2 regions of the Anaerotignum propionicum DSM 1682 genome follow, and region 2 is predicted to be linked to the other one. Evidence: a T-box and tRNA genes for the amino acid it is inferred to sense, from the RefSeq annotation. Region 2 holds a T-box; the other holds one or more tRNA genes.
The links. A T-box is a leader RNA that pairs with one kind of tRNA and senses whether it is charged. The one in region 2 lies ahead of proS (proline--tRNA ligase), so its partner is inferred to be a tRNA-Pro.

Region 1 (7,187 bases), 860 kb from region 2:
TCAAAAAGCTTTTTCTTTAGAGTATGGGGAATCCCCTCTCCGTTATCCGCTACAGAAACCTGAATTTGATCACCGACACGCTTCATGCTGATTTTAATTTCCGAACCCACCTTTGTGTATTTAATTGCATTATTTACCAGATTTATCACCACCAGCATAATCAAGCGGGCATCTATTTTTGCTAGGAGCATTTCGTCACTTTCCTCAATGGTAATCACATGCTCCGTCCTTTTACGATCAATATGACGCATTGCCTCGGTAATTACCTCTTCCATAAGCTCCGACTGCAAATACAGCTTCATGGTTCCATTTTCAATTCGCGTAACCGAAAGTAGGTTTTCCACCAGATTTATCAGCCACATAGAATCATCATAAATATCCAGATATAAATTTTTCCTACGTTCTTCATCAATGGTATCTCCATTATTTAATAGCACCGCCGCATTTCCTGAAATACTGGTTAATGGCGTTCTAAGGTCATGGGAAATGCCTCTTAGAAGATTTGTCCGTAGCTTCTCGTTTTTCGCCTGAGCCGCCGCTTCTTCTCTTTGGCGGCTTATGAGCTCCTTTTCAAGAGCCAAGGCACACTCCCCTAAAATTGATAACAGTAAATTTGTTTCAAAAGTATCAAAAGGCTTTCCGTGAATGGCTATTCCATATACCCCAAAAACAGTTCCTTTGCTTCTTATAGCTAGATACCTGCAAAGGGCATCACCAAATTCAGCCGTACCCGCACCTGCCTGTTGGTTATGATAAAATGTCCAGAGGGCTGCATCCATCTCCTTTTGGGTGAGATATGCCAAACCATTAGATTCATTCGTCCCCTGAAATAAAATCCCTTTTGATAATTGATTACCGCCTTCTTTTCTGTAGAATATTACCGTTCGATCCAATAATTTTACCAGCTGCTTTGCCGTTTCCTCCAAAATGCCATCCATATCCTTGGCCTGCTGTAATAGCTGATTTGTTTCCAACAGGATTTTGGTTCTAAAGGCCATTGCCTCGGATTGTTCTGCCTGCAACTTAATTTTTACAGCCAGGCTGCCAGCAAAAATAGCAACAACAAACATTATGAGAATTGTTATGGTATCCCCCGTATCATAGGAAGTAAACGTAAAAACAGGCTCTGTAAAGAAAAAGTTGAAAGTTAAAACACTGATCATGGCAGAAATCATAGTATATACACGATTTGATGTTAAAACCGCTGTGCACAGAACCCCCAGAATATAAACCATGATAATATTAGAAGACTCAAAACCCATTGAATAGAATCCTCCTCCTAATAAGGAAGTTCCTATCAATACTAAAATTGTCAAAAAAATATTCAGCCATTTTATTTTACCGGTTTTTCTCAAGCACGGTTCCCCTTTCCGTTTGAAATGCTGGTGTATTTAAAAACGAAAATATTAGGGACGCATTTCTGCTTGACTCTTCATTATGTACAGAAAGTTCCCCAAAATCACCTTTGCTTAAGCATGCAACGTATTTCTATCAATATTGTAAGTTTCTAAGGAATACTATGCCATAAGCCCACACTTCATTCCCTTTACTGGCTGGCTTTTCCTAAACTAGATTCCTTTTATCTGAAACCAGCCCCAGCTCTAAACAATTCTTTCCTAGATTCTTTGAAAGCAGGAAGAATTTTATCTAAAAATCTTACTTTAATAAATCTCGTGCCGCAGTTTTTCCACCAAACACAATCAAGGTTTCATCCGAAGTGAAAACATGTTCTGGTTGAGGAAGGGGTATAATTTGGCCCTTTTTCTTAGTTGCTAAAATACTAATGTGGTATCTGGTGCGAACGGACTTTTCCAATATTGTTTTACCATACCAGCTTTCAGGAACTCTCATTTCATAGATTGCCGCCTCCGGTGTCAACTCAATATAATCAAACAAGTTTTTTGAACCATATTTTATAGCTAAGCGTTCCGCCATCTCCCGTTCTGCATAAACCACATGATCGGCACCATTGCGAAGCAGCAGTTTTCGGTGCACTTCACGACTGGCACGAGCTAAGATGAATTTCGCTCCCAAATCTTTAAATAAAACAGTGATTTCCAATGATATTTGAAAATCATCCCCAATGGCAATCACACAAAGGTCAAAATTGCTAACTCCTAAAGATTGGGCAAAAACCTCATTTGCGGCATCCCCAATTTGAATATTCGGTACAATATTAATGGCGTTATCCGCACGCTCTTCACTTTTTTCCACCGCCAAAACAGAATTCCCCTGCTCCACCAGTTTGTGAGCCATATGTCTGCCAAATCTTCCAAGTCCAACAATTAATATTGATTTCATTTTACAGCCTTCCTTTCAAACAATCAACCAATTTGAATTTTCTCCAGCGGAAGTGTAGATACCGCAGGATTTTTTCTGGATGAAAAAGCCAATAGCATCGTAAGCGAACCGGCTCTGCCAATAATCATTAAAACAATTAATAAAATCAAAGATGTATTTCCCAAAATGGGTGTAATCCCTGTAGTTAAACCTACAGTGGCAATTGCCGAGACACTCTCAAATAAAGCAGAAAGCAGTGGAATCCCTTCTATTCGAGAAATAACCATAGCAGCAAAGCAAACCAAAAATAGATAAATCATAAAAACACAAGATGCCAATCGGGTAATGCCCTCTTCCATTCTGCGTCCAAAAACCTCAATAGATTTTCTATGCCAGAAGGTGGTAAGCACACTTAGCGTAAGCACAGCAAAAGTTGTTGTTTTTATACCACCCGCTGTTGAGCCTGGGGAACCGCCAATGAACATAAGACATATTATTAAAAACTGACCTGTTTGTGTCATGGAACCTATATCAATGGTGTTAAATCCTGCCGTTCTTGCACTGACAGATTGAAAGAACGAAGCGATAATCCGTTCCGAAAAATTGAGCATTTGAAATTCAGCTCCACCTTTTTCACTGGTATATAACAATACCGCACCACCAATAACCAAAATACTGCTTAAAAAAATAACAAGCTTCGTATGCAGATGCATTCGAGAAAAATGCAATTTGCTTTCTAATAAATCTTGCCAGACAAAAAAGCCAAGTCCGCCCACAATAATAAGAAGCATTAATATTAAATTGACATATAAATTACCTACCTGCGCTGTAAAAGAAATAAACTCCGTTTTCTCCCCCATCAAGTCAAAACCAGCATTACAAAAGGCAGAAATACTATGAAATATGGAATACCAAATCCCCTTGCTTAAACCATAACGAGGAATGTAAAAATTTGAAAGAAACAGCACCCCACTTCCTTCTACCAAAAGAGTCCCATATATTACAAATTTTGTCATACGCACAATTCCCGCAAGCTGAGGTGCGGAAATTGAATTCTGCATTAACGAGCGAGAAATATAACCAATTTTTTTCTTCGTTAGTGAAATAGCAGCAATGCAAAAAGTCATAAACCCAATACCGCCAATTTGAATTAAACAAAGTATAATAAGCTGTCCAAAAAAGGACCAATGGGTATATGTATTTACCACAATCAATCCCGTTACACACGTTGCAGAAGTCGCCGTAAAAATAGCCGTCAGAAAATCCGTGTATTTTCCATCCTGACTGGCAAACGGCATAATCAGCAATAACGCTCCAATTAAAATAATAAAACAATATCCAAAAAGAATTACCTTCATTGGTGAGATATCCGCAAAATGCTTCATAAGTTTATCCTTTATTTCAAACGCCCCCTACTAATCCAATCTGCATAATTCCTTTTGTATTCCCCAAATAAATATCATGATAACGAATGCACTTACATTCTGCAAAACAAGATTTTAATGCATCTCACAACATCTCACAGCATACTCCATACTTAGTTAAAACGGAATTAAAATATTCTCCAGAGCATTAAGATTGTATAAAGATACCTTTATTCTCCCCGTTTTGCTTGAAAATAATATAAATCTTATATAATTTTATGAATCTACTCTTTTTACAAGGTTTGTTTTGTGAAAGAGGTGTTTCATAAGATAAAAGAATCCAAAAAAATCCCTTGCAAAAAATGCTTCAAAAGTCTTGTTTTTCGTTTTTGTATTTGGGCTAAATCTCTAAAAGTTTAACTATTATTAAATGAATAAAAACAATATTTATTTCTCAGGCACAAAATAAAAAAAGTGTTGACATTTGGTTTTTCCTGTTGTAATATATAGAAGTCGTCGGCGAGGCGTGGCTCAGCTTGGTAGAGCGCTACATTAGGGATGTAGAGGTCGCAAGTTCAAATCTTGTCGCCTCGATGACTTATAAAAGGTGTTGAAAACGTTGATTTTACAGGGTTTTTAACGCTTTTTTGTTTTTGTTTTGTAGAGGTGATTTTGCGGTAAATCACGTTAAAAAACACTAAAAAATGTTACCTATGCATGGTTTTATGCATGGCTTTTTTCATCAAAAAGCAAGTACGCTATAAAAAAATCCGACAAAATGTATTTTTGACGGATTTTTTTATTTACATTATTCGACATTATATGAATATTCTTTTAATTCTATGTCTAAACATACTGTGCACCCATCAACTGGTTACGTTTACATATGTCCACTTTCCTACTGGATCAAAACATATGTGTCCACCTTACCTCATACTACTATCAAAATCTAGGTCTTTTGCTTTAAGCAATGAAGCATTCCTCAAAAAATACAATTTTAATGCATACTGAAAAAAATTCTTTTTAATATATTTTTTCGTTTCACCACAATGAGATAACTAGCCTTACATCAAAAAAATACAATAGATACATATACCAAGAATAAATAATAATATTATATTTATAATTATTCTGTAATATTTTATTATTTGAATATATATTTTATAGTTTTTATGATTCACGTCTGATATCATAAGAAGTTTATGACAAAACATGTTATTAGACACAGCAAATAAAAACAAAATTAAAATTATAATGATTTCCTGTTGATCAATCATTTTTTATCCTCTTTTTATTAGATCTCAGGCCGTCTTATTTCAGACATTATATAAAAATAAAACTCATAACACGTCTTATATTAATCATATTTCTATCTGGATAGGATATTGCTCATTATGGTACAACTGCACACCCCTCAAACTGGTTATGCTGTGAGTGTTTTAGCTTTTAAACATAACAGAATTTTTAAATTATCCACTTTATGAGCTACTATGTAAACGTCCGATTATGATACTAATCTATCATTTTAGGAATTTTCGAGCTAACTTGTTACTCACAATCCCAAAGGATATCCCTGATATAAACATAATGAAAACTCATTTACTACAGGGTAAACTCATTTTGGTTGTCCACATTAATAATAATTTTTTTACAGTTAGGGCAATAAAATGCATCAACCGCAGATCCCGAAAGAAGAGAGCAGTTGGCTAAAACGATGCTGTTTGGACTCTTTGACCACCGACTTACTCCCGTTGAAGACTCTCCCTCAGGAGTCCATGATAAGAGATTACCGGATTGAATATGACCACGTTTCATAACATGATTACAATATGGACACTTCACCTCCACCCCTCCTCCAAATCAAATATAAATATTTTTTCTCATACCTTATATACTATCAGTACATTTTAAACATAACCTGAAGTTTCCTAAAGGTTATGCTCATATTGTTCAAATAAGATTTTATTCAAAAATCACCAGTTGAGATTTGTCTAGGCCATGAAAGTAATAAGTGCTTAGCAATTTTTAAATCTGTTTCCAGGGGGAAGTACAAATCACAGAAAAAATTATGATAATTTGCAGTCCAAACATACTTATCCCAAACAAATATATTTTCCTTATGTTTCATTAACATTTCCTCAAGTTTTTCTTTATGTTTTTCTAATAGCTTAATTTTAACTAATCCAAACTCGTAGTCGTTATTGCATTCTTTATAATATTTAAAAATAGTGTTTAAATACCCTATAAACCATTTACCATCGGTGTCAATTAGAATGTTCTGGTTTTCTGGCATCTTATTGTAGTTCTGTATATGTATTTGTATTTGCCCTACAGTTTTATCATCTAAAACAATTCTTGGATAACAGGCTACTTGGCTTTCTTGATAATGAGCATCTAACAAAGCTGGCCCAAAAACAATATCTTCATTAATATAAAATTCGCCAATGCTTATTCCACCTCGAACAAAAAGGCCTTCTAACGCTAAATTGAATTGATACTCTGCAACATTATCCAATATCTCATTTAATTCAGATTCCCCATCATTATCTATTGGATATGCAACAACCATATTGTCCGTAAATATTTTAATTTTTCCTTGACTATACTTGTCAGGAATAATACACTTTTTGTTTTTCTCAATAAGGTAATTTATTTCACCCAGCAAATTATTTCCTAATCCATTATTACAAGAATCTAGTATCATATCGGAAAACCCTAGTATATCTATTGCACAAACAATGGAATTGAGTAATTTAGGAAATTTTTCATCATATTTGTTTTTTTTCATATCTTTATTTCCTCTCAAGGGTTCTTTTTATCTATTAAATAATTAGTATTTGCTACAATCAATATAATTACTGCTTATAAAGTTGGGTTTGCTACGGGACATGTCCTTAATCTTACCCTATTTTTTATCAGATCAAAAGTTAAACCAAGGACAGTTTTCATATTCTTTCGGCAACGGATTATCAAATTCAATCCAACCGAGATTTTTTATAGGTTTCGACGGCTTGTCTGGGAAAACCCATTTATTTAAGTAATCGATGAAATCAGCCTCGTTGTAACAAACTACGTCTTCAACCCTATATTTTTTCGCATTAGGGCTTGTATGTAGCCATTCATTACAGAATTGGTTACAATACCTATCCAAGTTGTCAGCAACATCGTCAGGAACAGAGTAAACAACTCTATCTCCATCTGCACTTAATATAACATTTTTCATATTCAATTACCTCTCAAATTATAAAAATAGTCTTTAGTATCTCAACTTATTTTAATTAAGTACACTTTAAACATAATGAGAAACTAACTTTAATAAGAATTATGCTCATAAAAAAATCACTTGTGATATTCTACTATTCATCCAGTCTTCGCCCACTATAAAATTTATTTACCTCTTATCTCCTCTAACTCTTTAAAAAACTTCCATCCATTCTCAGATAATCCAGTTATCATATCAGCCGGTGCCGAAGGTGCTTTGAACGCCAAATTAACTTGAGTTATTAGCTTCCCATCTATTTCTTTAACTTTTTCATTTGCTAT
Region 2 (7,187 bases):
GGATGTGAAATGTTTTATAGAAACTCTTGAAATTCAAGACAGAAAAAAACACAGTTTTCAGAAAGGTTTTAAACTCAAAGCCTAGTATACAACGTTTCAGATGGTCATTCAAGAGAAGCTTGGAAATTTATTTCAATCTAAAAGTCAAGAATAAAACCAATTTCGGAACAGAGGGATAAAATTTTGTTTTAAATCGAAATCCTTATAAATATTTAATATAAATGCCTTAAAACCAAACTTTTACTAATAAAAAAGCTTTTTTACACACCTGTTTAGATGTAAAAAAGCTTTTTCACCATTTTAGGAAATAAAGAAATGAAAATAAACTCATTTTTCTCAAATTCAAACTACTTTTTTAAAAGCTCTTCCTTAAACTTACCGTTTTCATAGAAAAGCTCTCCATCTGCAAAAATTTTTCCTTCATTGGTCATATCTGTAATCATATCCCAATGAATGGCAGATTCGTTTTTACCACCTGCTTCATGAAAAGCCTCACCAATAGCCATATGCATTGAGCCACCAATCTTCTCATCAAACAAAATATTTTTTGTATGCTGTTGTATGCCATAATTTGTGCCAATGGCTACTTCTCCAAAATAGCGAGAACCCTCATCGGTATCAATAAAAGATAAAAGCTGTTTTTCTTTCACTTTATTCTTACAAGTAGCTTCTATAATACGTCCATTTTCAACAGTAAGGCAAACCTCTTCGAATTCGTTTCCATTCATAATAGAAGGATAGGAAAAAGTTATGTGCCCATTTATGCCATCCTCCACCGGGGAGGTGAATATTTCACCATCAGGAAAGTTTTCTTGTCCACAGCAATTAATCCATTTTCTTCCCGCAATGGAAACTCGTATATCTGTGTCTTTGGTTAGAATATGCAATTCCTTTTTATCATTTAAGTAGGTTGCCCACTTTTCTTGAATTCTGGCCATTTCTTCCCATTTGGCAACAGGATCTTCTTCATATAAAAAGCCGGCACGGTAAACAAACTCTTCATATTCATCTAAACTCATGTCTGCATTTTGGGCATCTCCATTGGTTGGGAATTGGGTACCACACCAACGTAAGGAGCCATTTCCCATGCGCTGGGAATAAATTTTACGATTTTCCCGATTTGCAAGTCGGCGGTTTTTCAATCTTTCTCCATCAATAGATTGAAAAACCTTAACGTTTTCACTTCCCCAAGCACTAATCCATACATCACTTTTTGCACATGCACCAAATCGTATATTTTCCCTCGCATATTGCTCTTGGGTACCATTTTTAATAATTTCCGCATCTACTTCAGGAATATCAATATAGTATTCTATCAAGGCACCTTTTTTCACCGCCGCACGGGTCACTGCTTTCACAAAGGGTAACGCCGCCTCCTCGCCGGAAATGGCAACACGGTCACCTGCTTTTACTTTCGTGGAATAGCTTACTAAAACTTCCGCAAGTTTTTCCAAACGTTCATCTCTCAAAAAAACACCTCATTTCACAGTAATTTGGCACATAGCCAAGGTTGTCAGCGCAGCCCGATGGGTTTCAGGGGTCACCCCTGCACAACAGGAAGAATCCACACAAATTTTCATTTCAGGCATTTTCGCTTTTAGTAAAATTGCATTGGACACGACGCAAATATCTGTACAAAGGCCCACCATTTCAACTTCAATCTCCTCGTTTTTTGATTCCTGATATAACAGCTCCGCCAGTTCCACAGAACCAAAGGTGGGCTTATCAAGTACCCGCACACCCTCCAAAGCCTCTGCAATTCGTTTATCCAACTGCCACCCTTCTGTGCCTCGCACACAATGAACAACAGGTAGATTTTTGCCTTCTTGGGTCTCCAGATAGTTTTCTTCATGGGTGTCTCTAGTAGCAATAATATTCTCTTTGGGATACTCACTAATTTTATTCAGTACGCAGTCCACAATTTTCTGCGCTTCTTTCGTTCCTAAAGAACCATCGATAAAATCTTTCTGCATATCAATAACAAGCAATATATTTTTCATGGCATACCCTCCAAACGTAGATTAACATTTTTAATGAATTAATCATACAACAAGCGTTCCCAAATATCTATATACATTTTCCCAATTATAAAACAAGATTGCTATAAATTATGGTCAAATGGTAAATTTCAAGGGAATCCCCTTGACAGGACATTTCTTTTCGGTTTATGATGATAACTGATAAAAACTGTGAAAGAGAATAGTAAAAAAGTCCATTTGTCTCCAGAAAATAGGCGGTTGATGCGAGCCTTGACAAACCTTTTTGAACCCCCCTCCTGAGTTCCGCAGGGAAAATGCGGCGTAACTTGGCGTTAACAAGGCTTAAGTGGACGGAATCTTTCCGTCAATGAGGGTGGCACCGCCGATTCGACCTTGGTCCCTTTTTATGGGATTAGGTCTTTTTTTGTGGAAAAAACATCATCACAGTCTAAGGAATAGCTAAGGCAATAACCAACTTCTGTATATAAATCTGCACCGTGCTGTTCATCCAAAAATAGAAAGCAGATATTGGATTCTGAAATATTCCCATGCATTTTAGCACAAATAATTGGTCAAGAAAATCCATTCAGATGATTATACAAAGCATTGCCTAAATAAATGTATTTGACAAAGAAGAAATTAAATGAAATGTTAGGAGGAACTATAATGGCAAAGGACAAAAAACTAGTTGAATCCATTACCGATATGGAGCAGGATTTTCCTCAGTGGTACACTGACGTAGTAAAAAAAGCGGACTTAACTGATTATTCAACCTTAAAAGGTTGTATGATTATTCGTCCATACGGTTATGCAATTTGGGAATTAATTCAAAAGGAACTGGACAGACGTTTTAAGGAAACAGGACATGAAAACGTTTACATGCCTATGTTTATTCCTGAAAGTCTTCTCCAAAAAGAGAAGGATCATGTGGAGGGCTTTGCACCCGAAGTTGCTTGGGTAACCCATGGTGGTGAAACCAAATTACAGGAGCGTATTTGTGTTCGCCCTACTTCCGAAACTCTATTTTGCGATCATTACGCAAATATTATTCAATCTTATCGTGACCTACCTAAGCTTTACAATCAATGGTGCTCCGTTGTGCGTTGGGAAAAAACAACCCGCCCTTTCCTGAGAACCACAGAGTTTTTATGGCAGGAGGGTCATACTGCCCATGCAACTGCTGAGGAAGCAGAAGAAGAAACCGTACGCATGCTTAACGTTTATGCAGATTTTTGCCATGAATATTTGGCAATCCCTGTAGTTAAAGGTGAAAAAACAGCAAAAGAACGTTTTGCAGGTGCAAAAGCAACCTATACCATCGAAAGCTTGATGCATGACGGAAAAGCTTTGCAGTCAGGCACAAGCCATAACTTTGGCGATGGATTTGCCCATGCTTTCGGCATTCAGTATACAGATAAGGATAATCAGCTGCAATATGTTCACCAAACCAGTTGGGGCATGACAACCCGTTTGATTGGTGCATTGATTATGGTTCATGGTGACAACAGCGGACTTGTTTTACCTCCTATGGTAGCCCCCACACAGGTTATCATCATTCCCATTGCCCAGCATAAGGAAGGCGTTCTGGAAAAAGCTGAAGCTTTGAGAGCAGCCCTAAGCAAAACCTGCCGCATTAAATTGGATGATACAGATAAATCTGCCGGTTGGAAATTCAGTGAATACGAAATGAAGGGTGTTCCTCTTCGTTTGGAAGTTGGCCCTAAGGATTTGGAGAAAAATCAGGCGGTGATCGCAAGACGTGATACAGGGGAAAAAATCATTGTTTCTCTGGATGAACTGGAAGAAAAAATTCCCGCACTGCTTCAAGAAGTTCAGGATAACCTACTGAGAAAAGCAACAGAAAGAAGAGATTCCAAAACCTACACAGCTACAAACTTGGAGGATTTCGAACGCACCCTAAACGAAACACCAGGTTTTGTAAAAGCAATGTGGTGTGGCGATCAGGCATGCGAAGATGCAATCAAAGAAAAAACCGCCGCAACAAGCCGTTGTATCCCCTTTGAACAAGAAGAAATCTCCGATACCTGCGTTTGCTGCGGAAAAAAAGCAACCCATATGGTTTATTGGGGCAGAGCATATTAATTTTATAAAGAAACCCGCCATGCAACATATGCTTTGGCGGGTTTTCCCTTACTCTTTTAAATCTTGAATATCTTTTTGCATTTTAGCAATGGCAGCTTCAATTTCTTCAATCTGTTGACAGAACTGCGTTAGTTCTTCAGATAATTCTATTCCTTGGCGAAATTGCTCGAAAACAATTCCTCCCATTCTTTCTTTCATAGAAGAAATATTCTGTCTTTGTGCCCCTATTTTAGAATTCAGCATTCCGATTTCAACCATATCTCCTGTTTTATCTGCGGCTTTTTTTGCTAGATTTCCCACCTTATCAATAAATCCAGTCATTGGCTTTCCCTCCCCTATCTCTCATTTTCTATTCTTAAGGTCATTCCTTTATGCATCCCATTTTTTATTTTGTGGAAATTGCTGATTAGATTGGTTGAAATCATATTGCAAGGATTTTCTCAGTGGTATATGATTAAATTATAGAAGTTTTCAGCAATAAAAGAACGATAAAAAAGGCAAGTTCGAGAGCTTCTAAACGGATGTGCTATACTTATGAGATGATTCTTGCCCTATACAAAAGAGGAGGATAAAAATGAACCCTATACTAAAGATTCACGAAAAAGACAACGTGGGTACCTGTTTAAGAAAATTGGAAGCCCAAGAAACCATTCCTTTTGACAAATGCAATATAACAGCCACAGAGCCTATTCCTCAGTATCACAAAATTGCACTTACACATATCCCGATTCACAATCCCGTTTATAAATATGGACAAATCATTGGACTTGCCACAAAGGAAATATCCCAAGGTGATTATGTGCATGTTCATAATATTGAAAGCAAACGGGGACGTGGGGATAAAAAGGAGGAATGCTGATATGATGCTCATGGGCTATGCACGGGAAAATGGTACCTTTGGTATTCGAAACCATTTATTAATCATTCCTGCCTCTGTTTGTGCAGTGGAAGTGGCAAATCGCATTGCCGAAAAAGTTGGCGGTATTTCCCTTCCTCATCAGCATGGGTGCTGTCAGATGGGTGCAGACTTTCGTCAAACGGTACGCACCCTTACTGGGTTCGGCTGTAACCCAAATGTAGGTGCTGTTTTGGTTGTGGGACTGGGCTGTGAAGGTATTCAGGCCGACCAGATTGCCCATGAAATTGAAAAGACGGGAAAACAAGTCTCATTCATTACCATACAAGGCTGTGGCGGAACAACAAAAACCGTGGAACAAGGAATTCGAATTACATCAAAAATGGCAGAAAACCTATCTTTGATGAAAAGAGTTCCCTTCTCCATCAACCATCTCATACTCGGCATGGAATGCGGCGGCAGTGATCCCACCAGCGGTATTGTTGCAAATCCTGCTATTGGCATTGCTTCGGATCTTCTAGTCTCAATGGGTGGAAGCAGCATTTTAAGCGAAACCACCGAGGTAATCGGTGCAGAACATATTTTGGCAGAAAGATTTTATGATTCCCGAGAAAGAGCAAAGTTTTTGGATATGGTCTCTAATGTGGAGAAAAGAGCTTTGGCTGTTGGGGAGGATTTACGGGGGTCACAGCCAACCCCGGGAAATATTCAAGGAGGACTTAGTACCATAGAAGAAAAATCATTGGGATGCATGCATAAAGCGGGAGATACAACACCTTTTATGGGTGCCTTGGAATATAGTGAGCCTGTTCCTTCCTCAAAACCTGGTCTTTACTTCATGGATACACCAGGAGAAGATATTGATTCTATTACAGGTATGGTGGCAGGCGGTGCACAGCTGATTGTTTTCACCACCGGACGGGGAACGCCCACTGGATGCCCCATTGCTCCTGTAATTAAAATTACAGGAAATCCAGAGACATATCGTAATATGGAAGAAAACATAGATATTAACGGTGGAAAAGTAATTCTTGGAGAATGTACCCTCGACTCTGTTGGCAAGGAAATTTTTGAAAAGATGGTTTCAGTAACAAATGGAGAACTGACTAAGGCGGAGAAATTAGGACAAAAAGAGTTCGGAATTTATCGCATTGGCTATACTTTTTAGTATTTGGAGGTGCCTTTAATGAAATTTAAAAGTCCATTACTTGTGGTTTCAAATTTGGAGGAGCCAAAGCAACTTTACACAGAGATTTTGGGCCTTCGAGTTATTATGGATTTTGGAGCAAACGTGACTTTAACAGGAGGAATTGCTTTGCGAACATAAGACTCTTGGCTTTCGTTCATTGATAATAATAAAAGACTATTAAGGTGACTGGCTATACCTACCATAACCTTGCAAAAAGCTCCCACAATCCACCAAAAAAGATGGAAAGCGGGAGCATAATTTATGGTAAAGCAGTTTCACTTCTACCAAAATGCAAATGAAATAAATAATAAACTTTACAATTTATTACGGACACTTATTTATATTCCTTGATTTTGGTACACTCCTTTTTAAAATCAAAAAGCTTATAGTCACTTCTTGTCATACCAAAATTTCCGAGAAAATTATCTTAATTTAAAGTTCGATATTTGACTTTGCAGTATTTCAGCCTGACCTGAAAGCTCTTCGCTGGAAGCGGCACTTTCTTCTGCTGTGGCAGAGTTTGTCTGAACCACACTGGCAATTTGTTCGACGCCAATATTAATTTGCTCGGCTGCTTCTGCCTGCTGTTGGGATGTTTCTGCTATCTCCTGAACCAGGACAATAACCCGATTGCCTTTCTCATCGATTTTATTTAAGGATTCCCGCACGCTGTCCACCAGCCTGGTGCCATTATTTACAGCAATAATTGTATTATCAATTAATGTTGTGGTATTCTTAGCGGCCTCAGCACTCTTACCAGCCAAATTTCGCACCTCATCCGCAACAACAGCAAAACCTTTTCCTGCCGCACCTGCACGGGCAGCCTCAACAGCTGCGTTCAACGCAAGAATATTTGTTTGGAATGCAATATCGTCGATGGCACGAATAATTTTTTGTACTTCATTAGAGGTATTTGTAATTTCATCCATAGCAGCAACAAGGTTTTGCATTTGTTCATTACCCAGATGGATTTCATCCGTGGTCTCTTTTACATTATCGTAAACCTGTTTTGCGCCATCTGCATTTTGTTTAATCTGCTCAGAAATTTCAGCAATATTGG

Region 1: it encodes a tRNA-Pro, which carries the amino acid that the T-box ahead of proS (proline--tRNA ligase) is inferred to sense. The anticodon was not compared.

The regions. Positions count from the first base shown of each region.
Region 1 covers NZ_CP014223.1:648,009-655,195, reverse strand. Annotated here, with positions in the region: gene CPRO_RS03125 (ATP-binding protein) at 1-1,316, opposite strand, end outside; gene CPRO_RS03120 (potassium channel family protein) at 1,657-2,301, opposite strand; gene CPRO_RS03115 (TrkH family potassium uptake protein) at 2,325-3,665, opposite strand; tRNA gene CPRO_RS03110 (tRNA-Pro) at 4,165-4,238, shown strand; gene CPRO_RS03100 (PF20097 family protein) at 5,247-5,486, opposite strand; gene CPRO_RS03095 (hypothetical protein) at 5,611-6,432, opposite strand; gene CPRO_RS03090 (hypothetical protein) at 6,565-6,867, opposite strand; gene CPRO_RS03085 (GIY-YIG nuclease family protein) at 7,032-7,187, opposite strand, start outside.
Region 2 covers NZ_CP014223.1:1,508,596-1,515,782, reverse strand. Annotated here, with positions in the region: gene CPRO_RS07220 (aminopeptidase) at 348-1,469, opposite strand; gene CPRO_RS07215 (cysteine hydrolase family protein) at 1,479-2,000, opposite strand; T-box leader at 2,181-2,384, shown strand; gene proS (proline--tRNA ligase) at 2,646-4,082, shown strand; gene CPRO_RS07205 (hypothetical protein) at 4,131-4,403, opposite strand; gene CPRO_RS07200 (UxaA family hydrolase) at 4,657-4,941, shown strand; gene CPRO_RS07195 (UxaA family hydrolase) at 4,943-6,106, shown strand; gene CPRO_RS14895 (VOC family protein) at 6,125-6,265, shown strand; gene CPRO_RS07190 (methyl-accepting chemotaxis protein) at 6,550-7,187, opposite strand, start outside.